DNA from 3 places in the Cumulibacter soli genome. Region 3 is predicted to be linked to each of the others. Evidence: riboswitches for the same ligand, from Rfam matches in the RefSeq annotation. Region 3 holds a riboswitch; each other region holds the start of a gene.
What was found. Region 3 has a riboswitch for cobalamin ahead of cobN (cobaltochelatase subunit CobN). Riboswitches for the same ligand answer to the same signal wherever they lie in the genome.

Region 1: it holds a riboswitch for cobalamin, as region 3 does, so the genes downstream of both, E1H16_RS12925 (ABC transporter substrate-binding protein) here and cobN (cobaltochelatase subunit CobN) in region 3, are expected to answer to the same signal.
Region 2: it holds a riboswitch for cobalamin, as region 3 does, so the genes downstream of both, E1H16_RS18075 (ABC transporter substrate-binding protein) here and cobN (cobaltochelatase subunit CobN) in region 3, are expected to answer to the same signal.

Annotation. Positions count from the first base shown of each region.
Region 1 is NZ_SMSG01000005.1:322,925-332,640, reverse strand. Features, by position in the region: gene E1H16_RS12955 (choice-of-anchor G family protein) at 1-1,527, opposite strand, end outside; gene E1H16_RS12950 ((2Fe-2S) ferredoxin domain-containing protein) at 1,844-2,332, opposite strand; gene E1H16_RS12945 (ABC transporter ATP-binding protein) at 2,329-3,159, opposite strand; gene E1H16_RS12940 (FecCD family ABC transporter permease) at 3,156-4,226, opposite strand; gene E1H16_RS12935 (FecCD family ABC transporter permease) at 4,223-5,302, opposite strand; gene E1H16_RS12930 (ABC transporter substrate-binding protein) at 5,337-6,389, opposite strand; gene E1H16_RS12925 (ABC transporter substrate-binding protein) at 6,428-7,417, opposite strand; cobalamin riboswitch at 7,532-7,682, opposite strand; gene E1H16_RS12920 (nitroreductase family protein) at 7,799-8,446, shown strand; gene E1H16_RS12915 (DUF169 domain-containing protein) at 8,567-9,406, opposite strand; gene E1H16_RS12910 (choice-of-anchor G family protein) at 9,576-9,716, opposite strand, start outside.
Region 2 is NZ_SMSG01000012.1:12,452-22,167, forward strand. Features, by position in the region: gene E1H16_RS18050 (VOC family protein) at 1-190, shown strand, start outside; gene nhaA (Na+/H+ antiporter NhaA) at 431-1,684, opposite strand; gene E1H16_RS18060 (tRNA (cytidine(34)-2'-O)-methyltransferase) at 1,973-2,452, shown strand; gene E1H16_RS18065 (FBP domain-containing protein) at 2,567-3,070, opposite strand; gene E1H16_RS18070 (HhH-GPD-type base excision DNA repair protein) at 3,355-3,924, shown strand; cobalamin riboswitch at 3,941-4,104, shown strand; gene E1H16_RS18075 (ABC transporter substrate-binding protein) at 4,165-5,199, shown strand; gene E1H16_RS18080 (FecCD family ABC transporter permease) at 5,199-6,221, shown strand; gene E1H16_RS18085 (ABC transporter ATP-binding protein) at 6,221-6,982, shown strand; gene E1H16_RS18090 (NADPH-dependent FMN reductase) at 7,116-7,661, shown strand; gene E1H16_RS18095 (SCO6745 family protein) at 7,815-8,693, opposite strand; gene E1H16_RS18100 (VOC family protein) at 8,823-9,221, opposite strand; gene E1H16_RS18105 (SDR family oxidoreductase) at 9,360-9,716, opposite strand, start outside.
Region 3 is NZ_SMSG01000004.1:404,956-414,671, reverse strand. Features, by position in the region: gene cobN (cobaltochelatase subunit CobN) at 1-2,568, opposite strand, end outside; cobalamin riboswitch at 2,627-2,771, opposite strand; gene E1H16_RS11235 (cobalamin biosynthesis protein CobG) at 2,758-4,074, shown strand; gene E1H16_RS18605 (PASTA domain-containing protein) at 4,097-4,315, opposite strand; gene E1H16_RS11225 (precorrin-8X methylmutase) at 4,849-5,520, shown strand; gene cobJ (precorrin-3B C(17)-methyltransferase) at 5,546-7,147, shown strand; gene cobM (precorrin-4 C(11)-methyltransferase) at 7,206-7,946, opposite strand; gene cbiT (precorrin-6Y C5,15-methyltransferase (decarboxylating) subunit CbiT) at 7,977-9,170, opposite strand; gene E1H16_RS11205 (magnesium chelatase subunit D family protein) at 9,401-9,716, shown strand, end outside.

The DNA of each region.
Region 1 (9,716 bases), on a different contig from region 3:
GATTCCTAGTCGTGCTGTGCCTCCAGCAACACCGAAGCTCAGCGCGGAGACCTCCAGGGCCGTGACGGCCTCACTGCCGTCAGGCATGGTGCACATCTGCGTCTCTTGGTGGTTCAACTGCACCGAGAAGACGTTCTGCGCGACCAACTCGAGCAGTGGGTCGATCGCTGCCCTGATTGGAATCGTGATCATGTCAGTTTTGATCGTGGTGAACGCTTCGTACAGAAGCCCTTCAGGGTCTGCGAGAGCATCGTAAATCGGCCCTGTAGCGGTTTGCGCAGCCGCAATGATCGGCGCGAACACGACGCACGCACTGCCGGTGCACGGTTCAACGACCTCGCCGGTCAGGTTGATCCCAAAGGACGCCGAGCCCACAATCGGGACAGAACCATCGAACTCAAGCGTTACTGCCTGCAGCGAGTCGATCGCTGCACCGACACCCACATCAATGACCTTCTCGATGACGTCATGCACGCTACTGGCAACGAACGGGTACGTTTCGTCGTCGATGAGTTCGGTATTGGGGTTCTGGTTGTTGATTCCGACCGGGCGATCGATCACGCCGTCGTCGTTACCACCAATCCGGCCGAGGTCAACGGACAGCGTTCCGGTTCCGATATCAATCGTGGCCAGACCATCGTCGGTGCTGATCGGCGCGAGCAGAATCGCGTCCAACACATCCTGCTGGAGCGTGCTCACCACGTTGACGTCCAGCTCCGCGCCGGGCACAAGGCTCACCAGGCTCGTTATATCGAGCAGCGTGTTGATCTGCTCGAGAAGGGCCTGTTCCATCTGGCCAGCCGCATCGCTGACACCCGTGGCCGCCTGTTCAATTACCGGCGAATGCAGATCCAGGCTGAGTGAGCCGGCGCGGTATTGCGCGAGTTCGCCCACCAAGTCGGGATCTTGGAAGACGCCCTCAATTGCTTCAACCCACGCACCACCAAGGCCGAAGTTGATTTCGGCCTGATCAATCATTTGATCCGTGATCTCGCTGATGCCTGCCGCGTCGAACAGAGACAGTAGGTCGATCGAGGCCTCACCGAAATCGGAGTCGGTGCCGTCAAGCGTGACTCCGCCGTCGGCGCCTGCAATACCGGATATCGCTTCGGCGTTCCCGCTGTCCGTGGCGGTCGATTCGCTCTGAAGCGCGCCAAGTTCACCAAAACTGATGAGTTGATCTAATGGGATCTGAAACCCCGAGCCGAAATCAACGATTTCAGTACCCGCAAGCGTCCCGCTAAATGCCTCCTGATTCGGTCCAGGATCCTGAACAGACCCGGCGTTGGACTGAGCGACTCCAAACAAGTCGTTCCCAGCGAGGGCCATATCCAGCAAACTTGCCTCGGCCTCGGCCGGATCATCCGGATAGGTATCGAGTCCAGCAGCGGACGCTCCCCCTAACGCGAACGTACTCGCGACGAGGGCTAGCGCTGTCCCCGTTGCGATTGTCGAACGTAAAGGCCGCCGCCATCTAGTGCGAGCGACCTTTCTGTGCGCCGTCGAACCACGACGTTTCGTACGCATATGTCTCCTTTACTCCATTGAGTGAGAAGTTTGCGGGCATGCCAAAGATGGCCCGAACTACTCGGACAGACAGCAAATGCGAGGGGGTTCTGGTGACTGGAGCACCATTCGTGTTAATTGGTCTTAAGGATTTGACCCCCAGTCAGAGGCTTGCGCGTTAGGGATCACCTAATCAACTGACCATAGGTTTTCGTTATCTCAACGTTATCGAGCATTAGGTATCGATGTGCCGGGGGAGACGAGTGAGGCGTTTGTGACTACCGATGCCCCGTCGGACTACCAGCCGCGGTACGGGTTCAGGATGCGTATTCCCGCTCTACCTAATCCGCTTTTCATCGAGTGGTCGGCCGGCGACGAGGTGGGCGTCGATGAGCCTGGTCACATCGGTGGGCAGGATGCCCCCGTACCAGACGTCATCGGGCTGTACGGCGATTACCGGCTCTGTTCCTCGGATCGGGCGAACCTCCTGCGCGGCAGCCTCGATCGCGCCATGCTCGCCGATCTCTGGCCCGACCAGGGCGGTGGCGATCATGATCTCGGGAGGCTCGGGACCGCGTTCACGCCACCAGTGCGCGGCGACCCGCCGCAACCAAGACAGACCCGGCGCAAGCGGCCCGAAGCTGACGCCGACCAGTTCGATCCGTGTCGCGCCAGCATCGGCAAGTTCGTTCAGGACGGTCGATAGCGCGGGTTCGGAGATCTGCAGGAAGGCGAGCCGTGCGCCGGCCTCCTCCGCGGCGACTCTCAGTTCGCTGGCGGCGTCGGCTTCACGGATCGACATGCCGACCAAGACCCGTTCTGTCATCGGGTGACCTCGATGTCGGTCGATTGGTGGGGCAAGACAAGCGGCGTACCGACCACGGGATCTGTGATCACGGTGGCTTCCACACCGAATACTTCACGCACCATCTCCGTAGTGACAACCTCGCTGGGAGGCCCCGCGGTGGCCACCGTGCCCGCGCGCATGGCCACCAGGTGGTGGGCGTAACGGCTGGCCATGTTGAGGTCGTGCAGCACCAGCACGATGGTGCGTCCGAGCCGGCGGTTGAGGGAGGCGAGGAGGTCGAGGACCTCGAGTTGATGCGCTAAATCAAGGAAGGTCGTGGGCTCGTCAAGCAGCATGACGTCGGGGCCCTGGGCGAGCGCGAGCGCGATCCATACCCGCTGGCGCTGGCCGCCAGAGAGCTCGTCGATCGGCATATCTGCCAAATCGTCGACACTAGTCGCGGCCATTGCGTCAGCAACCGCGACTTCGTCGTCCGCACTCCACTGCCGGAACCAGCGTTGATGGGGGTGGCGGCCCCGGCCGACAAGATCGGCGACGGTGATGCCGTCCGGCGCAATGGGCTGTTGCGGCAACAGGCCCAGGGTGCGGGCCAGGGTCCGCGCCGACATCTCGGTGAGTTCGACACCGTCCAACTGGACGCTGCCATGCTGCGGCGACAGCAGACGGGCCAAGCCCCGCAGGAGAGTCGACTTGCCGCAGCCGTTTGGCCCGACGATCGCCGTGATGCGACCGGCGGGCAGGCTCGTCGTCACCTGATCGACGACCCGCGCGTGGCCGTATCCCAGACTGAGCTGATTGGTGGTCACCGCGACTGACGCGGTGACCGGTGATCGCTGAGACTTCATCCGGCGGCTCCTATGCGGTGGGCGCGGGCGAGGAGGTAGAGCAGGACTGGCGCTCCCATGATTGCGGTCAGAACGCCGACGGGCATCTCTGAAGGCGCGAATAACAGTCGGCCCGCGAGATCTGCACCAACAACCACGAGTGCTCCGACAGCGGCTGAAGGCGCCAGAGCGACCTGCCGTTCAGCAAGGATGCGTCGGGTAATCTGCGGCGCCACCAACGCAACGAATCCGATAGGTCCCGCGGCTGCGGTGGCCATCGCAGCAAGGACCACGGCGAGCAGCAGCAAAGCCACCTTGCGGCCTTGGCCAGCGCCGGTCAGGGAGCGGGTGAGGTCGTCGCCAAGTTCGAGGAGCCGTAGGTGCCTTGAACCGACGACCAAAGCTGGGATCGCCGCTATCAGGGCAATGCCGATAATCGTCGCGTGCATGCTGCTGCGGTTGGCGAGGCTGCCGGTCAACCAGGCGGCGGCGCTCATGGCGCGGTGGATGTCCGAGCGGGTAAGCAAGTACGAGATAGCCGAGGAGAGCATCGCGGCGACGCCGATGCCCACCAGCACCAGCCGGAACCCGTGCAGTCCGCGCCGATAGGCGATGAGCACAATCATCATGGCTGCGACGATCGCACCAATGAGCGCGCCGACGACCAGCTGCGGGCCGCTGCCTCCCGCGATGAGCAGCACGATCAGTGCGCCCATCGCGGCGCCAGAGTTAATACCGATGACATCGGGACTGACCAGCGGGTTGGCGGCGATGCGCTGCAGGATGGCGCCCGACAGTGCGAACGCTGCACCGACGCCGAGGCCGGTCAGCGCCCTGGGCAGGCGATCGCCCAGCACAACATCACGTTCAATGAGCGTGCCTCCGCCACCGACGATGGTGATGGCATCGGACACCGAGATTGGGTACACCCCGAGGGTTAACGACGCCGTGGCGATGGCAACTGCTGCCGCGCCCGCGAGGATGGTGAGCAACACGGAGGCGCGACTGAGCCGGAACGAGACAGCGCCGCCTCGAACAGCCACTACGAGGGTGTCCCGAGTCGGTCCGCGACGAACCAACAACTTCATGTTCCAATCACCTTGCGATTGCGGACGAGGTAAAGGAAGAACGGTGCGCCGGCCAGTCCCGTGATGATGCCAACCTGAAGTTGTTCAGGTTGGACCAGAATGCGACCCAGGATGTCGGCTATCAGTAGCAGTGTGGGGGCGAGTACGGCGGTCCAGGCGAGCACCCAGCGGTAGTCCGGTCCGGTGATCATCCGTGCGATGTGCGATACCACCAGGCCGATGAACCCGACCGGGCCGGCGATAGCAGTGGCGCCGCCAGCGAGTAGGACCACTGCGAGGGCCCCCACGGCACGGGCGATCCATAAACGGGTGCCGAGGGTGCGGGCGAGATCGTCGCCCAGCGCCAGGGCATTCAGCGAACGGGTCAAGCCAACCGCCAGGACCATACCAACGGCGAGAAACGGCGCCACTGCGCTCAGCGTGTCGCTGTCCGCACGAGTCAACGACCCCACGACCCAGTAACGAAAGTCGTCCATTGTCGAGGCGTCTTGCAACGTGATCATCGTGGTGAATGCGCCCAGCAGCGCGGTGAATGCTGCCCCGGCCAGCGCAAGCTTCACGGGTGTGGCACCGCCCAAGCCGAGAGAACCTAGCGTGTAAACGAAGACAGCGGCGACGGCGGCACCGGCAAGGGCGAACCACACATAACCGGCGGCGGTAGTGATGCCTAGGCCAATCATTGCCAGGACCACCGCCAGCGCCGCGCCGGCATTGACACCCAACAGGCCAGGGCCCGCCAGCGGGTTACGGGTGAGGCCTTGCATTACCGCACCGGCGATACCGAGCGCCGCTCCCGCTAGTAGACCCGTCACCGTGCGCGGGATTCGGATGTAGCGAACAGCCCGCTCAACGTCTGTGTCCGGTGGACCCGTGACGGCGCCGAACACGTCGGAGAGGTTGACGGAGAGCGTGCCTAGCAGGACAGAAGCCAGCGCTACGACCACCAGCACCGCAACGGCAAGCAGGATGCCGAGCGAACGCCAGTGGCCGCTCAATAAACCGGCGCGAGGAACAGCAACGCGGGCAGCCGGGCGCGCGGCCTCGACCGGCCGCTCGGAAGCCGGCGCGGCCGGCATCACCGTATTGTCACTCCGCTGCATCTTGCTCGGCCTAATCCTCGCTGGGCGGGACCAAGTCGGGGTGCAGGAGCGAAGCCATCAGTTCGATCGCGTAGGCGACGCGGACCCCCGCCGCGCGGTCAGCAAACAGGAACGGATACACCTGCTCGCTCTGCACCGCCGACATACCTGCCAACGCGGGGTTCTGCATAAGCGTCTGCACTTCTTCCACGCCGTCCTCGCGGGTATAGGAGGCGTCGCAACACGTGCTGGTGACGATGACGTCGGGGTCACGGTCAATCAGCTCTTCGAGATCGATGTCCACATGGCGCTTATCGACGAGGTCGGCGAACGCGTTCACCCCGCCCGCATGCTCGATGATCTGGGTACCGAAGTCGATACCACCGGCGACGCGAATGCCCCCACCTTCGTCCAGCAGGACGATCGCGACGCTGGGCGTATCTACTCCAGCGAGCGCCTGCTCGACGGCGGCGATGCGTTGCTGCTGGTCCGCGATGACCTCCTCAGCGCGCTCCTCGACATCGAATAGGACGCCGAGGTCATTCAGGTCGTCGTAGATCGTTTCCACATCGACGGAAGCGGGATCAATCGCCTCATCGGAGAGCCCGTCTTCACTAGGACACAGCGGACTGAGGATCCAACTTTGGATGCCTAGTTCGGCCAGGCTTGCCCGAGTCCCGAAACCCTCATCACCAGCACCATCTTCGGTGAAGACGTTGTTATACCCCGACAGGATGAAGTCAGGCGCGGTGGCCAACATGGCCTCGCGGCTGGGCAGTTTCTCCACATACGGAACCTCGCTCTGGGCCTGCGTGTATTCCGGCAGCACCTGTGCATCAAGGAACGCGGTCTCGATCAGGCGATCGCTGATACCTAACGCGTGCGCGATCTCGATGGCCGGCTGATAGGCGGCGTATACGCGTTCAGGCGGTTCACTTACCGTGACGTCGATTCCGCAGTTCTCAACGGTGACGGCATCCGCGGCAGAGGATCGGTCGTTCGCGTTGGCAGCGCACGCGCTCGTGCCCACCAGGCCTAAACACGCGGCAACAACGGCGAGCCTTCGGTAATGAAGCAAAGTCATGCGACTATCCCTCTTTAGGTGTGAGTGTGGATGGCGCTTTATGCGGGTTCCTGCACCAGGTGTGGGTGCAGAATCGCGGCGACCATCTCGATTGCTTGGGCAGCGCGGATGCCGGCGCTGCGATCGGCTAACAGGAACGGGTAAACCTGATCGTTCTCGACCGCGGTGACGCCGGCGAGCGCGGGATGCTGCAGGATTGCCAGAGCGTCCTCGTCGCGGTTCTCGACGGTGTAACTCGGGTCGCAGCAGCTGTCGGTGAGAATCACGTCGGGGTCGCGGGAGATCAGTTCTTCGGCATCGACGATGATTTTGCGATCGGCATCGAGATCGGCGAAAACGTTCTCGCCGCCGGCGTGCTCGATAATCCGGGTGCCGAAGTCAGTGCCGCTGACAATGCGGAAGGTTCCATCTTCGAGAGCTCGGACGAATGCCACTTTGGGGCGATCTGCGCCGCTGACGGCTTCCTCCACGGCCGCGATGCGAACCTGCTGGTCCGCGATGATCTCCTCCGCCTGCTCCTCGACGTCAAAGATCACACCCAATCCGCGCAGGTCGTCATAGATCGTCTCGACGCTGACGTTCTGCGGATCAAGTGCCTCGTCCGACAAGCCATCCTCCGTCGGACACAGCGGGCTCAGGATCCAAGTGCGGATGCCCAAGTCGGCCAGGCTCGCCCGGGTGCCGAACGTGCCGTCCTCGGCGAAGGGATGATTGAAACCCACAAGGACGAAGTCCGGATCCATCGCCAGCAGACCCTCCCGACTCGGGAGGTCCTGGGTGTATTCCAGGTCCGCTTGGACTTGCGCGTATTCCGGCAGGATCGCGGCGTGCAACGTACTGGTAGCGACGAGTCGGTCGCTGAGCCCCAGCGCGTGCATGATTTCAATTGCCGGCTGTTCAGATGCGAACACACGCTCGGGCGGATCGCCAACGGGGACATCGATGTCGCAGTTCTCGACCGAGGCGCCCCCAGACGCTCGCGCCTCTGGGCTTGTTTCGGCTGAGCAGCTCGCTAGCGATGCAGCCACAGCCAAACACGCGAGCAAGACCCAGGGGCGACGTCGCCTGCCGAGAAGGTGGGATGAAGTAAAAGAAGCGTGCACGACTTCGCGCAGCCTTTCTCGGGGTACGCCGCCCCGACACTGAAAGGTACGAATGGGGCGAGTATCTGGCTCACGGGCACGTGTCTGTGCACCGTCTACAGTGGCGGTACCGCGCCGGATTCACACCGGCTTCCTCGGGTCCCATCGCAATGGACTCGTCGAGATTAGCACCCGGCAGTTTCCCCTAGTGTTGAGCGGGTCGCTACGCCCGAAGGCGCGCCGACGGTGATGTCGGCAGCAGATCGCTTTGACAGCAGCGTGACTACATCCGTTGGTGCACTGAACTGTTCGGGCTAGGGTCAAGTCATGACGATTTCACCTGAACAGAAGCAGGCCACCGACTGGCTGTTGAGCACCACACGCGCCGTCCGCAAACGTCTTGACCTTGAGCGCCCGGTCGAGCCCGAAGTCATCCTCGAATGCCTTCGCCTGGCCGTACAAGCCCCCACGGGCAGCAATTCCCAGGGATGGCGCTGGATGATCGTGACGGACGAGGCCAAGCGCGCCAAACTCGCCGAGTTCTACAAGGAAGTCGGGCGTAAGTATATGGCCACGAAGGGCCAGGAGGAGGCCGACGAGCAGACCGGACGCGTACGTAGCTCGGCTGCATACCTCGTCGATGTCATTGAGCAGGTACCGGCGCTGGTCATCCCTTGCATCGCGGGAAAGCCGGCAAATCTGGAAAGCGCCGCAGGATTCTTCGGCTCGATTCACCCGGCGATCTGGAGCTTCTGCCTAGCGCTGCGTTCGCGCGGCCTCGGATCGGTGTGGACGACGTTCCACCTGGCCCACGCGCAGGAAACCGCCGAACTGTTGGAGATCCCCGAGGGCTTCACGCAGGCGGCGATGCTGCCGATCGCCTACACCAAGGGCACCGACTTCAAACCCGCCGCCCGCGGGCCGATCGAAGACATCACGTTCTGGAACACCTGGGGCGAATCAACCCCGGCGTAATCCGGCCGCACTTGGCCATTCTGCGGGGCAGCGAGCAACGGTCTGGGCCGATTATCGTTACTCGCTCCCCCGCAAGTCGGCGTGCCGACGGCGCACTCGTCGTCGGTTTCGCGTGGGGGCTCAGGTGTAGGAAACACCGAGTCCGGCGCGCGCATCCGACTGGATGCCGTACTGCGGTATCGGGTAGCGGAATCCGTTACGGCCCAACGCATCCAGCCCATCGAGCATCCCCGGTAGGTACTCCGGCGGCAGCGCCAACAAGAGTTCGTCCTCGAGGACGCCGCCGTACCGACGCTCGGCGTAGCACGGGATCGACATCGACGGTTCCCGAGTCGCGAGCGCCCTCCCCCACGAGTCGGCGCACGATGACTCCCCGACGCAGGACCACTCAAACTTCTTGTAGCCCGACCACTGCAGCCCGTTGATCATCAGAATCGACTGTGCGGGGGTGGCATAAATCAGGACGACGTCCGGCGGGTCGAGTCGGCCGGAGGCTAGCGGTGACACGGCCATCGCCTCGTACAGGTTGTCGGGCACCGTATCCATCGCATGCTGGTGTCGCGACGCTTCCTCCTGATCGGCGAACCACACACCGGCCATGCGGTCGCCGGACAGCCACGACTCATCGCGCGGGTGCAATCCGATCACCGCACCACACTGTGGGCCGACGAGGTCGTCGTTGGTGATTCCTACGGTGAAACCGATCCGAGCTGCCTGCGCGACGATTTGGTCGGTCGTGTGGATCGCCTTCGGACGCCGGATCTTCGGCACAGCCTCCATCTCGGCGACCGTCGCGAACAGCTTCATCCCCACCGGCGTAGTACGCAGCCGCAGCAGCCGATTCAGGCGGTCGGTCAGCGCACTCCAGTCGGTTTCACTCGGTCCCAACAGCGCCGGCGGCTCATCCTGCGGTCGGCGACTCGGCATCGGGAGGTTCACAGGTTGGGCGGTGTCAGTCATTTGGCCACTCCTCACGTCCCACCCAGACTATGACCCAGACCACTACAGCCGACAGCGGGCCTCAACCCCGAGAACTGCGGTGGGTCCATCCTCGAATCGAGAATGGACCCACCTCAGCGTTCTGGTGCTACCTGAAGATCGACACCGTCACGAGTGTCGATGCGTTCACTCAGTACCCCGCGCAGTCAACCGCCGCCGTCGCGACGGCGCAGCCCGGCCCCACCGAAGCCCGACCGAGGTGCACGTTGACGTGATAGGCGCCGAGCAGATCAAGTACGCCCACCCTGATGGCCGACACATCGAACTGGCC
Region 2 (9,716 bases), on a different contig from region 3:
GAACTTCATCTGCCCGCGCTCGTACGTCGAGGTTGATTCGATCGACGAGACGCTGGCCAAGGTCCGCGAAAGCGGCGGCGCGGTCGTCGTCGAGAAGTCGCCGATCAGCGAAACGAGTTGGTCCGCGGTCTTCAGCGACCCCGATGGAAACCACATCGGTCTATACGAAGGACACACCGACGGGGGCTGAAGGCCAGTCCATCCGACCCGCACCGATTCGCTGGGACACTCCGTTCCCGGTCGGTCACCGATGGAGTGAGCCCCTGACTGAGCGCCTGGAGCTGCCGCTTGACGCGCGGGTCGGTCAGTGGTCGCCGACGTGTGCGTATTGTGTCTGGCCGTTCGTTGGGTCCTCCTGCATCGCCCGTCGGTCCGTTCACCGCAGGTGGCGGGTGGGAGCGTCGACGAACCCTACCCGCCACCTGCGCAGTTATTCGTCTCCGATGCGCGAAATGTCGGCGTCGTCCAGGCCGTCCTCGTTCATGTCGCGATGTCGGGCCTTGCGCGCATCCCACCGCAACATGATCGCTGCCGCGGTCGCCGCAATGAGTGTGCCGAGCAGGATGCCGAGCTTTCCGGCGTCGGTATGTTCGGTATCGGGGAAAGAGAGTTCAGCGATCAGCAGCGAAACAGTGAAGCCGATCCCGCATAGCAGGCCAACTGGCAGCAGGTCACGCAGTCCAATCGCGTCCGGCAACCGCATGGGCGTAAGTTTCGTGAGCAATGTTGCCGCTCCGAGCACCCCGATCACCTTGCCGAGCACGAGGGCGACCACGATCGCAATCAGAACCGGTTCGCTGAGTACATCACCTATTCCGTCGCCCGCAACGAAGGTCACTCCGGCAGCGAAGAAGGCAAACAGCGGAAGGGCAATGCCGGCCGAAAACGGTCGCACGATGTCGTCGTACCGGTGGGTTCTCGGCGCCGACTCACCATGGATGGGCTTAGCGGCGAGACTCAGGCCCATCAAGACCCCCGCGATCGTGGCGTGTACGCCCGACGCGTGCATGAAACTCCACGCGACGACGGCGATCGGAAGCAGAATCCACCACCGCGCGAACTTCGATCGCGCGACGAACGCGAACGCGGCCACGCAAACCAGAGCGATCGCCAGCGAAGTCAGACCGATCGACTCGGTGTAGAACGCCGCGATCACGATGATCGCCAGCAGGTCGTCCACCACGGCGAGGGTCAGCAAGAAAGTACGCAGGCCCCGTGGCAGACCGCGACCGAAGATGGCCAGGACGGCGAGCGCGAACGCGATGTCGGTGGCCGTGGGGATGGCCCATCCGTGTAGCGCCGATGCATCACCGAGCGCGGTCACCATCACGACGTAGAGGACCGCAGGCACGGCCATCCCGCCCACCGCCGCGATCATCGGAACAGCCGCTTCGCGCGGGTTGCTGAGGCTACCGTCGACGATCTCGTGCTTGAGCTCGGCGCCAACGATGAAGAAGAAGATCGCGAGTAGACCGTCAGCGGCCCAGGTCGCGAGGTCGAGGTTCAGGTGCAGTGCAGCGGGGCCGACGGTGTACTCGGCGAGAGAGTGGTATGAGTCTCGCCATGGCGAGTTCGCCCAGATGAGGGCGAGTGCTGCCGCGCTCAGCAACAGCAGGCCGCCGATGGTTTCTTTCGTTACCCATGCGCGCAGTCGCGCCACGGGTGGCATTTTGGTCGTGGACATACATCCCTATGGAGTTGGATCTGCAAACAGGGTTGTCCGCAGAACGTCGACCAGGCTTCCCGACACACCGGAGAGTAACTCTAACGTGGCGCGGGCTACCGGATCGGCGGGGTGCGCCGGCGAAGGCGCAGTGGCACCGGGAGGCGCGGTGTCATCGGGGACGCACGGTGTCATCGGAGTGGCGCAGTCATGTGTTCCGGTGATTCGCCGGGCGCTCACCATGATTCCGGTGAGCAATAATGCTCACACCGCTCGACCGGTGGCGGGGAGCAGTGGTCTGATGGCACGGTGCTGCGCATCGTTTTTCACACGCCTGAAATCCCGCCGAACACCGGCAACGCGATCCGACTGGCGGCCTGCACGCCGGCGGAACTGCACCTCGTTGAGCCGCTGGGGTTTTCGCTGGAGGACAAGCAGTTGCGACGAGCGGGCCTCGACTATCACGATCTCGCGCGGGTATTCATTCATCCGTCCCTCGATGCCTGCTTTGCTGCGCTGGACGCAGGCCAACCGCAGCCGCCGCGGGTATTCGCCTTCACCAGTTCGGCGACCACCGTTCATTCGAGCATCGAGTATCGACCGGACGATGTATTGCTGTTTGGGTGCGAGTCTGACGGTCTGCCAGCGGAAATCCTTGCGCACCCGCGGCTGAACGATCGGCTCCGGATTCCGATGCTCGCGGGGCGACGGTCGCTCAACCTCAGCAACAGCGCGGCGATCGTGGTGTACGAGGCGTGGCGGCAACTCGGTTACCCGGAATCGCTGTGATCCCGACCGAATCCGCGCACGTGGGATTCACCGCAGGCTCCCAGAGACGAGGCAGGTGGGTAGTCCACGTGCCTGCCCGCTCGGGGCCTGCGATGAACCGCAGTGCCGAGTTCGTTACCGGCCGGCTATCAGCATCTCCGCGAAACCGGCGACCTTCAGTTGCAGATCCTCGATCCGCCGCACGCGTGCGGCGGCCTTGTCGTAACCCTCGTACGGCGCTGGCGGATCGTTGCGCGCATTGCGTGAGCACTCGAAATCCCGGCAGATGAGCGTGCCGACGGTGTCACCGCGACGTCCGGCGGGGCCGACGCGCTTGGCGCTGAAGAAAACGACCTCGTTGAGCAGTCGCACGTCTCGGCACCAGTTGCACATGGCGCGCGTTCGTGGTGGCGATGCGGCGGGTTTGAGCGCGATGCCGACGGGGTCGGCGTCCAGTCGCGGAAGTACGACGTACGCGCGTCGGGCGAAGGTCGAGTCGCGCCAACCGAGGTAATCGAGGTCGTCCCAGTCGTACTCGGTGAGATCGTCGAAGCCCTCCGGCAATGACATCTCTTTCACCTCGCGGCGTGAGGCGTTCACGAAGGAGGAGCGGATGAGTTTTTCGGTGAGTGGTTGCATGAGTAAGCCTTCCGATGGTGCGCCCGCGGCGCGCCGGGTGTGAGGGGTCGCCAAAATAGCCGTGCTGGGCAGCGGACTGCGGGCACGGCCGGGGCGGCCTAGCTACTCACCGTCGGCGAGGGCTTCGCCGACGACCTCCTGGCGTTGGGAGTACAACTCGCGGAAACTCACGGATCCCACCGTACGCTTTCGGGCCACTGGATGCGGATCGAATTTCGAGCGGTGGCGTCGCGCCCGCCCTTCGGGGCGAGCCCGTCTCGATCGCGGGGGCTTAGGGTAGGGAGATGACGCTGTGTATCGCGCAGGACTCCGAGGCCGACCGACTGCTGTCCGAGAATCCCTTCGCCTTGCTGACCGGAATGCTTCTGGATCAGCAATATCCCATGGAGCACGCTTTCCGTGGGCCGCGCAAAATAGCGACTCGAATCGGCAGCTTCGATCCGCACACGATTGCCGCCTATGACCCGGCCGAGTTCGAAGAGTTGTGCGCGACACCGCCTGCTATTCATCGTTACGGCCGATCGATGGCGCGCCGCGTCCAACAGCTCGCTCAGGTGATCTGCGACGAGTACGACGGCGACGCCGCGTCAGTCTGGGAGGCGTCGTCCAGTGCCGCAGACCTGCTCAAGCGGTTGCAGGCACTGCCGGGGTACGGCGAACAGAAGGCGCGGATCTTCGCCGCGCTGTTGGGCAAGCAACTCGATCACCGCCCATACGGCTGGCGCAAGGCGATTGGTCCGTACGCCGAGTCCAACTCGCGCCGGTCAGTAGCTGACGTGACCGGTCCCGAGTCATTGCAGCAGGTCCGCGACTTCAAGAAGGCCGCGAAGGCTGCCGCTAAAGCAGCGAAGTAGCCGCGGCGGACGCTCTGCTAGGGTGTCGTCTGCCAGTCGAGGGAATCCGGTGAGAGACCGGAGCTGACGCGCAGCGGTATGGGTGACGGGCCAGGTGTAAGGCCACTGGACGACAGTCTGGGAAGGTGCCTGGTTCGAAGGATTCCGAGCCCGAAAACCTGCTGGCTCCCCGTCGGCACCCGCCAATGGGCTCCATGCGGGTCCCGCGCTACCGGACCCCTGAGCACGAAAAGGTTCGCTATGCGCGCCCGTCACTCCCTGTTGTCATTCCTGGCTGCCACGCTGTCCGTGGCCACGCTCGTCGCATGTGGATCTACGGGCGAGGATGGCCCGTCCGAGGCCGCCGACGCCGGATACCCGGTGAGTATCGATCGATGCGACCGCACGATCACCGTGGAGAATCGCCCCGAGCGGATCGTGTCGCTGAACCAGGCGTCGACGGAAATTCTGTTGTCGCTCGGGGTGGCCGATCGAATGGTGGGAACCGCGAGTTGGACCGACCCCATCCTGGACTCGCTGGCCGACGAGAATGCGAAGGTCGAGCGGTTAGCCGACCAGGCGCCGTCGTACGAAGCGGTGCTCGCGACCGAACCCGACCTGATCACCGCGTCGCTTTACAACACGTTGAGCGAGGGCGGCGTCGCCACAGCCGAACAGTTCGCCGACCTCGGCGTCCCGGCATATCTGTCCGCCGTCGAGTGCGAAAAGTCCGACTTCGGCGGTGGGGACGGTGCCCGCGACGAACCGATCACGATGGAATCGATCTATACCGAGATCACCGACCTCGCGACGCTGGTCGATGAGCAACAGGCCGGTCAAGACCTGATCGACGACCTCGCGGACAGGATGGACGCCGCCGTCTCGGCCGCACCCGACGTCGACGGTGTGACGGTGCTGTACTGGTTCGCGAACTCCGAGTCACCGTACGTCGGTGGTTGTTGCGGTGGGCCGGGAATCGCCACGCATGCCCTCGGCCTGACGAACGTGTTCGAGGGCCAGAATGCCGAGTGGCCGCAGATCGGTTGGGAGGCCATCGCGGACGCCGATCCTGACGTCCTGGTCATCGGGGATCTCACTCGTAAGAGCCAGACAGCCGAGACGGCCGCGGCCAAGATCGAGTATCTCGAATCCAATCCGGTCACGAAGGAAATGACCGCGGTGAAAGAAAAGCAGTACGTGACGGTCGCGGGAGCGGAACTGAACCCATCCATCCGCACGGTCGACCTGGTGGAGCAGATGTCGGCCGGTCTCGTCGAACTTGGCCTTGCGAAGTAGTGATCGGTGGCAGCCGGTGGAGGCACCTGGGTTGGCCCGTCGGTCTAGCGGGGCTCCTTGTCTCGATTGCCGTGGCGACAGCGATCGGGCCGTCCTCATTGGGTCCGTCCGACGCGTTCGCCGTCGTGGTGGAGAAGCTGGGCGGGCCTGATTCGGGGTTGAGCAGGATCCGACAGGGCATCATCTGGGATCTGCGGCTACCGCGGGCCGCACTGGCCGCTGCGTGCGGTGCCGGGCTCGCGCTGTGTGGTGTCATCCTGCAGTCGCTGCTGCGCAACCCGCTGGCCGACCCGTTCGTACTCGGGATTTCCTCGGGAGCCTCGATGGGTGCGGTGAGCGTGGTCGTTCTCGGCGTCGGGGCGGGCGCGGCATCGTTGGCTTCCGGCGCTTTCGTCGGGGCGTTGGTCGCGTTCGCCCTAGTTCTTGCGCTCGGCCTACTCGCCGGTGGCACGACCGACCGAATGATTCTCGCGGGAGTTGCTGCGACCCAACTGTTTTCTGCGTTGACGTCCTTCATCATGTTTACCGCCGCGGACGCCGAACAGACCCGCGGGGTGCTGTTCTGGTTGCTCGGTTCGCTCGGGACTGCGTCCTGGCGAGACGTCGCGATATGCGGGGCCGTCGTACTCGCAGGGATCTGTGTGTGCTGGCTACTCGCCGGATCGATGGACGCATTCACTTTCGGGGAGGACTCGGCGGCATCGCTGGGTGTCTCGGTGCAGCGAACGCGCATCGTGCTGCTGGTGGTCACTGCACTGATGACCGCCGTGATCGTGTCGTCGTCCGGGGCAATCGGCTTCGTGGGATTAGTGCTGCCGCATGCCGCGCGCGCGTTGATCGGCTCGCGCCATCGTTTACTCGTTCCGGTGTCGGCGCTGCTCGGCGCGATCTTCTTGGTGTGGGTCGACGTCGGCGCGCGGACCATCATTGCTCCGCAGGAATTACCGGTCGGAGTGGCGACCGCGATCGTGGGTGTACCCGCGTTCGTCATCGTGATGCTGCAACGCCGGAGGCGAGCGTGATGATTCGAGGCAACAACGTGTCATGGGGCGTGCGCGACAAGGTGATCGTCGATGGTGTCACGCTCGCCGTACGCAGGGGCAGCACCGTGGGGTTGCTCGGGCCGAATGGTTCGGGCAAATCCTCGCTCCTGCGTGTGATCGCGGGACTTAGGCCAGCCTCGTCGGGCGTCATCACCCTCGGTGACGATGACCTTGCCGCGCTGTCGAGGCGACAGATTGCTCGGCGCATGGCCGTCGTGGACCAGGAGGTGACGACCGACACGCAGCCGACGGTGCGAGATGTGATCAGCCTCGGTCGGCTACCGCACCGCGCACCGTGGTCGCCGTCCTCGAGCGAGGACAGGGCCATCGTGGACGGTGCGGCAGCGTCGACGCGTACGTCCGAATTACTTGACCGCCCGTATTCGACGTTGTCCGGCGGCGAGCGGCAACGCGTGCAAATCGCTCGCGCACTGGCGCAGCAACCGTCCGAGCTGCTGCTTGACGAGCCGACCAATCACCTCGATATCCGTCATCAACTTGAACTGCTCGAACTGGTGCGAGCGGCCGACACGACGACGCTAGTTGCGCTGCATGACTTGAATCTGGCCGCGGCCTACTGCGACGAGGTGGTGGTGATGTGCGGCGGTCGCGTCCGTGCTGCTGGTCGGCCGAGGGATGTGCTGACGGCTGATCTCATCGCCGATGTCTACGAGGTTGACGCTGCCGTGTCGGTGGTCGACGGCGTCGCGCACATCCGCTTTCTCGGGGTGCTTTCGTAACGTCGCCGTTCTCGATCGTGTGAGGCGCGAGTCTGGTCGGCGTACGTCACATTCGAGGTGGGTACCGCGACGCGGCGACTAGTTGTACCGTCAATCGAGTCATGCAAGTTTCAACTAAAGGACTTTGTCTTTCATGTCAGATACCCGTGTCGTCGCCCTCGTGGGAAGCCTGCGCGCTGAATCGGTCAATCGCCGCATCGCCGAGCACCTGAAGGCCAACGCGCCCGAGGGCGTCACCGTTGAGATCGCGAACGGTCTCGGTGACATCCCGTTCTACAACGAGGAGATCGACGTCGAGCCTGCCCCGGCGGCAGCGCAGGCCCTGCGCGAGCAGGTCGCGGCGGCGGATGCCGTTCTCGTGCTCACGCCCGAGTACAACGGCACCATGCCGGCCGTGCTGAACAACACCATCGACTGGCTGTCGCGTCCGTATGGTGCGGGCTCGCTCTTCGGTAAGCCGTTTGCCGTCGTCGGTTCGGCGGCGAGCTCGTTCGGTGGCAAGTGGTCGCACGATGACACTCGCCGTTCGGCGGGGATCGCTGGCGCTGTCGTTCTGGACAACGTCGACGTATCGCACAGCCATTCCGAAATCGACCCCCTCGAGGACGTAGAGATCGCAGGCCGCTTCCTCGCCGCGCTCACCGCCCTCGCGGAGCACCAGCCCGAAGCGGTGGCGTAACCCGCCTCCGACCATCTGGCGTAACTACTTCCGATCCCGCGGAGCGGTCAGCAACTCGTGTGCTGGCCGCTCCGCGGAGTCATCTGTGCGGGCGTTACCGCGGAGTCATCTGTGCGGTACCGCGGGTTTATCTGAGCTGACGGTCTCGCCCCGTTATCGCATCGGGCGCCACAGCAGTAGGCCCGAATCGATGATGGGCTGCACGTACGGCCGCAGCGTCTGAAAAATGTCCTCGGCGTCCGCTACGCCATCCCACACCGACGCGGCCGCGTCATCGGTCTGCGCCTCGATCAACTCATACAACTCGACGCCGGCATCGGTCAACAGATAGTCGTCGGCCTGCAGCAGCCCGCGGGTGCGCAAAGCGTCGGCCGCCGCCTCCCAAGCATCGTCGTCCCACGATCGCGACTTCTGCACCGACGCGAGGCCGCGGGCGCGCTCCTGTGGCGCCGTCAACGGATCCGAACCGTGGAAGATGAGCACCTCGGTGGGTGCCAAGTTGTGCGCGACCAGGATGTCGATGTGTGCGTCGCCGCGCCATTCGCGCATGGTCGCAGTGTGCTGCCACAGCGCAACATGCGGCTGCAAGTCTCGTTGCAGTACGGCGTTCGCGCCGCCGAGCGGCCGACCGGCGGAAATCGCTCCCGCGTAGATCTCGCCGAGACGGTTCGCCATACGGGCGATCGTGTCATCGTGGATCCGGTCGCCAAGGATGTCACGCAATTGGCGATCCACGATCGTCTCTCGCGCGGTCAGCAACTCGTCGATCGACAGTGCCTCGGTCGCTTGCGTCCAGCCCTTTTCAATGACCGCAGGATTCCAGTTATAGAAGGCGCTCGTGACCACTGCCGGGGCACAATTACCCATCGGCGCGGCGCGGAAACCGACGTACGACGCGTAGAAACGCATCGAATGCACCTGCGCAACCTCCGTAGCGCGATCGCCCCAGTACGTGATCAGGTGCATCGGTTCGAGTAGCAGGTAGGCAGCGCGCGAGATTGCCCGAGTGTGCTCGTCGTAGCGAAAGGCCATCTGGATTCCTCTATGTAGGCGGTATCTGGGCCAAGCCAACCATGAGGTCACCGCCGGTCGTCAAGAGTGATGGACTCGCGGCGGCGGGCGCTGCGCTCGCTGGAGCCGCTCGTGGCACCCGCCGGATCGCTACCTCGCCATCGGGTCCATCGAGATGATCTGCCACCCGTGCCCGTCCAGATCGAAGAAGGAGCGGTCGTACACGGCTCCGCTCTCGTCGGTGTCTCCGGCGCTAGCTCCCGCCGCGAGCGCCCTCCCGACGAGTGCATCGACGGCGTCGCGACTATCAACGCTCAGGCAGATCACGCAGCCGCTGGTGCTCTGCGCATCGATGACGTTCTTGCCCAGCAGCAGCGTCTGGTAAAAGTCTCGCTGGATCAACATGGTCGATATCGAGGCGCCCAGCCGCACCAAAAGCGCCCTATCGTTGCTCATTCGCTCGTCAAAGGAGTAGCCGATAGCGGCGAAGAAATCGCGGGATCGCGCGACGTTGACGACGGGCAAGTTGACGATGATCTGAGTGTGCATGGGAAGCCTCCCCGGCCCGCGGCGCCACCTATTGGAGCCGTCTTCATGGTTGACGGCGCCAGCGCGTCGAACTCATCGGTGCGCCGAGGTATTTCATGCGCAACGCGGTCGGCGAGGACCGCGGGAAGGCTCGCCAAGTTAGTACAGGTAGTCCTCGCCGCTGGCGCGTACCGTGACATCACTCAGCGAGATCCCCCAAGGCTGATCGATCACGTGGACGACAGCGTCCGCCAGTTCCTCCGGTTTGATCAGCCAGTAGCCAATGGAATCGACGTCCGTCAATTCCGCCGGTAGCGATCCGTCCATCAACTGACCGACATGCTCGGCGTACTGTGCTCCGCGCTGACCCACCAGCCCGAAGATGGCTTGGTCGTTCACTACCCAACTCGCCAAGTTGGTGCCGGTGATGCCGGTTGGCTTAATCGTGGTGACTTTGATCTTGCCCTTCGACTCGATCCGCAGCGAATCCGACAGCACAGTCACGGCCGCCTTTGT
Region 3 (9,716 bases):
GGACGTTGGGTACTCGCCGGTCTCCTCGCGGTAGCGTTCCAGCAGCGAGTCGGCCATCGCGACACCCGTTTGGTACGCCAGTCGAGACGGTATTGCTTTGGGGTCGACAGAGTAGAAATTGCGCCCAGTGGGCAGTACATTCACCAAACCGCGCAGCGGTGACCCCGAGGGGCCTGCGGGGATGTAACCGCCATCGAGCGCGTGTAGTACGGCGTCGATTTCCCCTTCGGTACGCAGGAGTCGCGGCACAACTTCAGTGCAGCCGAACGCGAGTGCTGTGGCGGCCTCGGGGTTAGGAGTGCCCAGCACATCCTCGACCACTGCCGGCGCCTTCGTCGCATCCCAGCCCGTCGCGGCGATCGCCGTGACGAGAGCCTTTGCGCGTTCCTCGGCGAGGTCGGTCGCGCCCTTGTCGGTGGAGGACTCATCGTGTCCGAGCGCGGTGCGCAGCCCAGTGACGTGATTGGTGGTGCCACTGAACATCTGGTTGGCGCGCAGTACGGCGAGTACAAGATTCCGCAGGCCGTCGTCGGCGGGTGCTTGACCCAGGATGTGCAGACCGTCGCGGATTTGTACGTCCTTGATCTCGCACAACCAGCCGTCGACGTGCATCACGAACTCATCGAACTCTTCGTCGTCCGGACGCTCGTCGAGCCCGAGATCCTGGTGTAGTTTCGCGGCCTGGATCAGGGTCCAGATCTCCCCGCGCAGCGCGGGCGCCTTCGCCGGGTCCATCGCGCTGACGTTGCCGTACTCGTCCAGCAACTGCTCCAGGCGCGCGATATCGCCGTACGAATCGGCGCGGGCCATCGGAGGCACCAGGTGATCGATGATCGTGGCGTGCGCGCGACGTTTGGCCTGGGTCCCCTCGCCCGGATCGTTAACCAGGAAGGGATAGATCAGCGGCAGGCTGCCGAGCGCGGCGTCCGGGCCGCATCCGGCGGACAACGCCAGATTCTTGCCCGGCATCCACTCCAGGTTGCCGTGTTTGCCCATGTGTACGACGGCATGCGCGCCGAACTCCTGCTCGATCCACTGGTACGTCGCGACGTAATGATGGGTGGGAGCGAGGTCCGGATCGTGGTAAATCGCGATCGGGTTCTCGCCAAATCCGCGCGGCGGCTGCACCAGCAACACAATGTTGCCGGACACGATCGCGGCGGACACGATCTCGCCGTCCGCGCTGGCGGAACGGTCGACGAACAGCTCGCCGGGAGCCTCGCCCCACGCCGCGGTCATTTCGCCACGCAGATTTTCGGGTAGGGCGTCGAACCAGCCCTGGTAGGTCGCTGCCGGAATACGGATCTGGTGCTCGGAGATTTGCTCCTGACTCAACCACTCAGGATCTTGACCACCCGCCGCGATGAGGGAGTGGATCAGCGCGTTACCCGCGGTGGTATCGGGCGCTTCGCCGTCAACAGCGGGAAGTGGATCGACACCGGGAAACGCGCAGGTCTCGCCAAGGTCGTAACCGGCCGCTCGTAGCGCGCGCAAAAGCCGGATCGTAGACACCGGCGTGTCCAGGCCGACCGCATTGCCGATCCGCGAATGCTTAGTCGGGTATGCCGAAAGAATGACCGCGATCTTGCGTTCGGCCGGCGGAATGTGGCGCAGCCGTGCGTGGTTCACGGCGATGCCTGCGACCCGCGCGCACCGCTCTGGATCCGGGACATAGTGCGGAAGCCCATCGGCGTCCGTCTCCTTGAAGGAGAACGCAACGGTGATCAGTCGACCGTCGAACTCTGGTACTGCGACCTGGGTTGCCACGTCCAGCGGCGACATTCCGTCGTCCGAATCGGTCCAGCTGGCGCGGTCCCAGGTGAGGCAGAGCCCTTGCAAGATCGGGATGTCGAGTTTCGCGAGTGCCTCGACGTTCCACGCCTCGTCGTCCTCCCCGGCGCCCGCCGTGGCGGGTTTCGTGCCGCCGGCGGCCAGCACGGTCGTGACGAGAGCGTCCAGCGTGCCCAGGTAATCGAGTAGATCCTGCGGAGCGTCGCGCAGCGAGGTCGCATGGATCGGTACGCCGATACCGCCCGCCGCATCGATCGCATCGCACAGGCCGTGCACGTATGCGGTGTTGTCGGCGGCGTACTGCGCTCGGTAGAACAGCACGCCGACGCGTGGTTTATCAGCGGCCTCTGGTCGGTCCAGGACGCCCCACGTCGGGAGCGGCTCTGCTGGCTCAAACCCGTCGCCGGTGAGCAGCAGTGTGTCGGAGAGGAATCTGTGCAGGTTCGCCAGGTTCGCTGGACCGCTGAAGGCGAGATAGCGGTGCGCCTCACTGACTACACCCTGTGGCGCCGTCGACAGTTCCATCAACTGTGCGTTCGGCGCCTGCTCGCCGCCGAGTACGACCAACGGCTTGCCGAGCGAATCGATGCCCGGTATGAGGTCTCGGACATCCTGTGGACCGCCGAGAATGCGCGCGACGACGATGTCGCAGTCGCGTAGGCGGTCGGCCAGATCGACGGTGGGCCGGGTCGGGTTCGCCCAGAGATAGTCGGCGCCGCTCGCGCGGGCACACAACAGGTCGGTGTCGGACGTCGATAGCAGGGCGATGCGGCTCATTCAGATCTCCTCGCGGGGTGTCCACGCCCCGGTTCGTAGCGAGTGCCGCGTCGACGATTCGGCGCGGCGGTCGATGCGGCGTTCCTGACTTGCCTGAGGCTCACAGTGGCGGGACCGTCTCGGAATCACACCGAGTTCCGCCGGATCAACCGACATAGAGAGTACTTGCGCCGCGTAGCATCGGCACCGATGACCCCACAGACTCCACCCGCCTCCGGCGTTCGCGCTGGACACGACGCCAACGCGTCGGAAGCTCCTGCGGCGCCCGAGGCGGAGTGTGCGGTCTCGGCGGGGTTTTCGGCGCGGTTGGGGGCGGACCGTTGCCCAGGGGCCCTGCGACCATTCGCCGCTGAGGACGGATTGATTGTCCGAGCGCGCGTCCCCGGAGGGGAGGTCGCGCTCGGGACGCTCCGGACCCTGCTGCAGATCGGTGCCGACTACGGGACGCCACGTATTCAATTGACTACGCGCGGCAACCTGCAGGTGCGGGGACTGCCCGATCCGCTGCCGGACGATGTCGCTGAACGCCTCGCTGATGCTGGGCTGCTGCCGTCGCTGACCCATGAGCGCGCGCGGAATATCCTCGCTGCGCCGAGTAGCGCCGTACTGCGCGAGCGGGCTCGCGAATTGGATCGCATGCTGATCTCGAGGCCCGAGTTGGCTGGGTTGCCGGGGCGGTTTTTGATGCTTCTCACCGACACCAGCGGACTTGGTCTGGATGAGCGGTTCGACGTCGCGTACGTCGATGCCGGTGACGGGTCAGGGGTGCTGCTGCTTGGCCGAGCCGACTCGGTGGCGGGGCCTGGTGTCGGGCGCGGGGTTTCGGATAGGCAGCGGGGAAATAACCCCGCTGTCGAGGAAGATCCCCGCCGTGCAACGCATAGTCCGCTGCGGCTCGGCCGCGTCGTCTCATCGGACGAGGCGCTCGGCGCAATGCTGGACGTCGCCGCGCAGTTCCTGGCCGAACGCGCCGACGAGCGAGTGTGGAACATCCGGGATCTGCCGGAGTCGTCGCCGCTGTGCGGGAGTTTCGCGCAGGCTGAGGTGCCCGGCGATCCGGCTGGCGCCACGCTCAGCCCCGGCGTGTATGGCGCTGACCTTGTGGCTGGCATCCCACTGGGGCTGCTGGAAGCTGCGCACCTGAATGCGATGGAGTCGGTTACCGAACACGTAGTGATCACGCCGTGGCGGTCAGTACTGGTTCCCGGCGGCGCAGCGTACGACGCCCAGTTAGCCGCCGCCGGATTGATCGTTGACGATACGAGCGCCTGGGGACGGATCAGTGCATGCACCGGTGCGCCGTACTGCGGACGGGCGCAGAGCGAAACGTTGAGCCTCGCGCGCGAGTGCGCCGAGACGATCGGCTCGAAGTTGCCGCGGCTGCACCTGGTCGGTTGCGAACGACGCTGCGGCGAACCGCGCGGCGAGCACGTCACCGTCGTGAGCGCTGAATCGGTAGTGGACGTCCGCGCCGCAATCGCCGTATCCAGCGTTACGAGTGACTAATCGGCCTTTGCAGCATCGGCCGTCAGCACGTCTCGCCGATCTTGACTGCAAAGAACGTGATAATGGTGTCCTCGGAGAATTCTTCGCCAGCTGCTGGCGTCTGGGAACATACGATCCAGTTCGAGTCCATTAATTGCATGCGCCCTTGGCCACTGGCGTCCTCAGATAGCGTGACGAAAAACGGGTCTCCGGTCAGGGCCTGCATCGCGTCTTGTGCATCCTGCAGGACCGTCCCGGTCATGTCGGGCAAAGTCCAGGTCGACGATGTGGACCCAGTAGCGGTCGCGGGCGGCGCAACGGAAGTTGCGGCTGCTTCTGTGGTGGGCTCAGGCGATACAGTCTCCGCGGTCACGGTGACTGTTCGCGTCTCCGTTGCTGCCGGCTCGATATCAGAATTGCACCCGGATAGCAGCGCGCCGAGGCTTAACCCAACCATCGCGACTAAGGGGGTGAGGCGCGGACTCATACGACTCCCAGTGTTCGATCGAACTTACTGGTTTATATTTTCAGGTCGTGCCTGAATGTCTAGTCCGTGTTAGTGCGGTTCCTGCTCACGATGCTCCCTTAGCGAGTTGTTCTTACTATGCCTCCTCTGCAAAAAACGCAGAAAATTCGGGGGTGCATCGCGTAGAGCGCGATGCCATGCCAATTCTGTTGCGTGTTTTGCAGGAGCGCTGGCGAGACACGAGCCCGCGCTAACCTGCGGCGACCGTCAGCCACCGTCGGCCACCACGGGATCGCCGTCACAGCGGCCGCTAAAGTAGCCTGCTCGGCATGAACGAACCCCGTCGGCCGGCCCGCCGCTACGAGTACCTCACCGACGGCGCGGAGATCTACCGGCGCTCGTTCGCGACGATCCGCGCCGAATCCGACCTCAGCGCACTACCGGCAGACATGGACGTCGTCGCTACCCGGATCATCCATGCCGCGGGCGATGTCGACATCGTCGGCGAGATCGCCGCACACCCCGACGTCGTGTCTGCCGCCCGCGCCGCGCTGCGCTCCGGTGCCCCGATCCTCTCTGACTCCAACATGCTGGCCTCGGGGGTCACCAGGCGTCGGTTGCCCGCCGACAACGACATCATCTGCACGTTGCGCAACGAAGCGGTGCCGGCCCTCGCCGCGGACTGGTCGACGACTCGCGCGGCGGCGGCAGTCTCGCTGTGGGAGCCGCACCTGGACGGAGCTGTCGTCGCGATCGGGAACGCGCCCACCGCGTTGTTCCACCTGCTCGAGATGCTGCATGAGGGCGCACCGACGCCCGCGGCGATCGTGGGCATGCCGGTTGGCTTCATCGGTTCCGCCGAGTCGAAGCGCGCGCTGGCCGAGCACGTACTTCCCGACGGCTCGCAAATCCCGTGGGTCGTTGTGCACGGGCGCCGCGGGGGTTCGGCGATGGCAGCGGCGACGTTGAACGCGCTCGCGGTCGCCGACGAGCTGGCCTAGCCACGTACGCACGGGAACTCTAGATATGAGCGCGTTCGAAGATATGCAAGCTGAGCCGGGACACTTGTACGGTGTGGGCGTCGGGCCGGGAGACGCCGGACTGATTACGCTGCGCGCAGCCGCGCTGATCGGCTCCGCGGACGTCATCGCCTACCACCAAGGTTCGGCATCTCGTCCGTCGATCGCTCGCGGTATTGCAGCACACCTGATCGGCGATGTCATCGAGGAGTCGCTGGTCTACCCCGTTACCACCGGTGAGAGCCGCCGCGGCTACTACACCGATATGGCTGACTTCTACGAGGAATGCGCCGCCCGGCTCGAAGTTCATCTGCGGGCGGGCCGTTCGGTCGTCGTCCTCGCCGAGGGTGACCCATTGTTCTATGGCTCATTCATGTACGTACACGACCTGCTCTCGCCGCGATTCCCAAGCACCGTCGTCCCGGGTGTGACCTCGATGAGTGCGGCGTCGGCCGCCGTCGCGACTGGACTGTGCCGTCACGAGGACACGCTCACCGTACTCCCGGGAACCCTCGGCGTTCCCGAGCTCGCCCGCCGCCTGGCAGATACTCAGGCCGCCGTCATCATGAAACTCGGTCGCACCTTTCAGGACGTCCGCGAGGCCGCGAGGCAGGCCGGGGTCCTCCAGCGAGCCTGGTACGTCGAGCGCGCTAGTAGTGCGCAGCAACGAGTACTGCCGCTGGCGGACGTCGACCCGCAGACGGTGCCCTATATGTCGATCGTGGTCGTTACCGGCGAGGACCTCCGCGCCGACTCGGCCGGACGCGCCGACTCGGCCGGACGTGACGAGGCCGTCCGCGCTGAGGGTCAAGGCTCTACCGGCGGACAGAATCCCGCCGCCGACGCGCACGAGCCAGCACCGCACGACGAAACTGCCACGGTGTACGTCGTTGGACTCGGCCCTGGCCCGGACCGCTGGCTCACGCCGGAAGCCAGCGATGTCCTGAATACGGTGCAGCACGTGATCGGATACGCGCCGTACGTCGCGCGCGTTCCACAACGCGAAGGGCTACAGCGGCACGTCAGCGGCAATACGGTCGAGGTCGACCGCGGCCGGCTCGCCCTCGACCTAACGATGAGCGGCGAGTCTGTCGCGGTGGTCTCCGGCGGTGATGCCGGAGTATTCGGCATGGCATCGGCGGTCTTTGAGGCCGCTGAGGGCGACGAACGATTCGCGGGCATCGATATCCAGGTCGTCCCGGGCCTGACCGCGGCCCACGCGGCTGCCGCGCTCGCGGGGGCCGTGCTGGGCGCCGACCATGCGCTGATCTCGCTGTCCGATCGGCTTAAGCCATGGGAGGTCGTCGTACGCCGCATCCAAGCATGCGCGGCCGCTGACATCGCGATGGCGTTCTACAACCCGCGTTCGCGCAGCCGCCCGGATCAACTTGCTCTGGCGAAGACAGCACTGCTGGAGGTGGCGCCGCCCGAGCGCATTGTTGTGCTGGCGCGCAACGTCGGGCGCGATGGCGAATCGTTGACAGTGACCACGCTGGGGGAGTTCGACCCAGAGCAGGTGGATATGTCGACGTTGGTGATCATCGGCGCCTCCAGCACCCGACTCGCCCGAGGTGGCCAAGCCTGGACGCCCCGGTTCGTCACCGGCTGACGCCGACTCAGCTCGTCGGTGACATCACGGCTGGTTCGTACCCGCGCAGCTCAGACGACTAGGACGTCCGGCGAGACCGATATAGGTGTGACTCGATGAAACCTTCGGCATCCAGCGCCCAGCCCACGATGATCACCGCGGCTTGGGTGAGGCCATGTTCCTCAACCCGATCAGCGATATCGGCAAGCGTTCCGCGCAAGATCAATTCGCTCGGCTGGCTGACCTGCGAGCCGACAACGACCGGACAATCAGCGCCGTAGTACTCGACCAGTTCGCCAGCGAGCAGCCGCACGTGTCGAATCGCCAGGTGCAGCACCAGCGAGGCGCGGGTCTGCGCAAACGACGCCAACTGCTCGGTCGAGGGCATCTTGGTCGAGTCTCGCTGGGCGCGGGTTAACACCACCGACTGCGTGACCTCGGGGACAGTCAATTCGCGCCCCACGATGGCGGCCGTCGCGGCGTACGCCGGAACGCCGGGGGTGACGTCCCAGGCGATACCGGCGCGGTCGAGGCGACGCGCCTGTTCGGCGACGGCCGAGTACACCGACGGGTCGCCGGAGCACAGCCGTGCGACATCCCGCCCGGCGCCGTGCGCGCGCACCATCACCTCAATGATGTCGTCGAGGTTGAGGTGCTGGGTATCGATCAACTCCGCGTCGGGTGGACAGTGCTCCAGTACGGCCCGGTCCAGGTAAGTGCCGGCATACAGACACACCGGGCTTGACTCCATCAGTCGTACCGCGCGCAGGGTCAGCAGGTCGTGCGCACCCGGTCCGGCGCCGATGAAGTGAACGGTCATAATCCTTCGAACTGCCTCTATATAGATGATCTAGCGGGTAACGGCCCACTCGACAACTGGTCGTGCCGGTTTCCAGGCCAGGAACCGCCCCAGCGGCTCGGCCCGTTCCACCACGATGCGGCGCAGTTTGCCGCCGTACTTCCGCGCGGCCTCGATGACGAGTTGCTCAGTCTCCAGGGTGACGGTGTGGACGACGAGACGACCTCCGCAGCCGAGGGCTGCCCATGCAGCATCGATCGTGTCCGCGTCCGCGCCACCGCCGATAAAGACCGCGTCCGGCTTGGGTAGATCGGCGATCACGTCGGCGATCGCCCCGGTGCGTACCTGTACGCCGTACGCACCGTTGCTGGCGACGTTGCGTTCGATTCGTGCCGCGCGTTCGGTATTTCGTTCGACCGCGATAGCCCGACACCGCGCGTCGTGGAGCGCCCATTCGATCGCGATCGAACCCGCGCCAGCACCGAGATCCCACAACAATTGACCAGGTGCGGGGCGCAATGCCGCGAGTGCGCACGCGCGAATCTCGCGCTTCGTCAGCTGGCCGTCGTTCTCGAACGACTCGTCCGCACGCCCGGGTGAGGTGCCAACGGTTGGGCCTGCGGGCAATTCGACGGCGACGATGTTCAGCCGCGGCAGTTCCCCGCCAACGCCAGAATCGGCCACGAACTCATCGCGCGATTCGTTGTCGGCACCCAGGTTGCCCAGCACGGTCAGGGTCGCGTCTCCCCAACCCGTGTCCCGCAGTTCCGCTGCGAGCGCCGGCGGGGTCGATTCGTCCGCCGAGAGCACCAGAAGGCGCCGTCCGGGAGTGAAGTAACGCCGGGCGGCGTACACCGGCGTCGAGACCAGGGAAAGCACGTCGGCCGAGGTGCTGGACCAGCCCATTCGCGCGCGTGCCTGCGCCGCCGAGCCGACTGCCGGGTGGATGCGAATCAGCGCGGGGTCGACGCGCCGGAGCAATGTCGTACCGATCCCCGAATCCAGCGGGTCGCCGGTGGCGAGCACCACGACGGTCTCTTCGGCGAACGGCAACGTAGCCAGCAGATCGTCGAGTCCAGCCAACAACGGCCGCGGCCACTCGACGCGGCGCTGGCCATCGACTGTCGGCAGCGAATCCAGCAATCGTGGGGAACTCACCACGATTGCGGAAGTGAGCACGAGCGAGCGCAGGTCGTCGGGTAACGACGACACTCCGCTCGCCTGGACGCCGACGACCTCGATCACGGCGGACAGTCTAATGCCGACTACGCGGCGGCAGGCCGTCGCGGGAGGCACGCACCGGGCACATGGCATGATGGACCAGGTTCAACAGCGTGGAATTGCGGTCAATCCCGCAGCGGTCCCGCCACTGTGAAGCCACTGAATGTGGACGAGCCAGGACATCGCGTGAACCGGCGCCGACCATGAGGCCGGTGTGCTCGAACCGGCGAGCGAGGCACTCGCCAGGAGGACAAATGCAACAGTTCCCATTTTCTGCCATCGTCGGTGCCGACGATATGGCGTTGGCCCTCATCCTGACATCGATCTCTCCGGACGTCGGCGGTGTTTTGGTCCGCGGCGAAAAGGGCACCGCAAAATCCACGATGGTCCGCGCGCTCGCCGAGGTGCTGCCGAGGCAGCAGGTCATCGAAGGATGCCGCTTCGGCTGTGACCCACACCGCCCCGACCCGTCATGCCCGGACCGAACCGCGCACCTCGAAGCCGCCTCCGAACACCCGGCACGTCTCGTAGAGTTGCCGGTGGGCGCATCCGAAGATCGGGTCGTAGGCT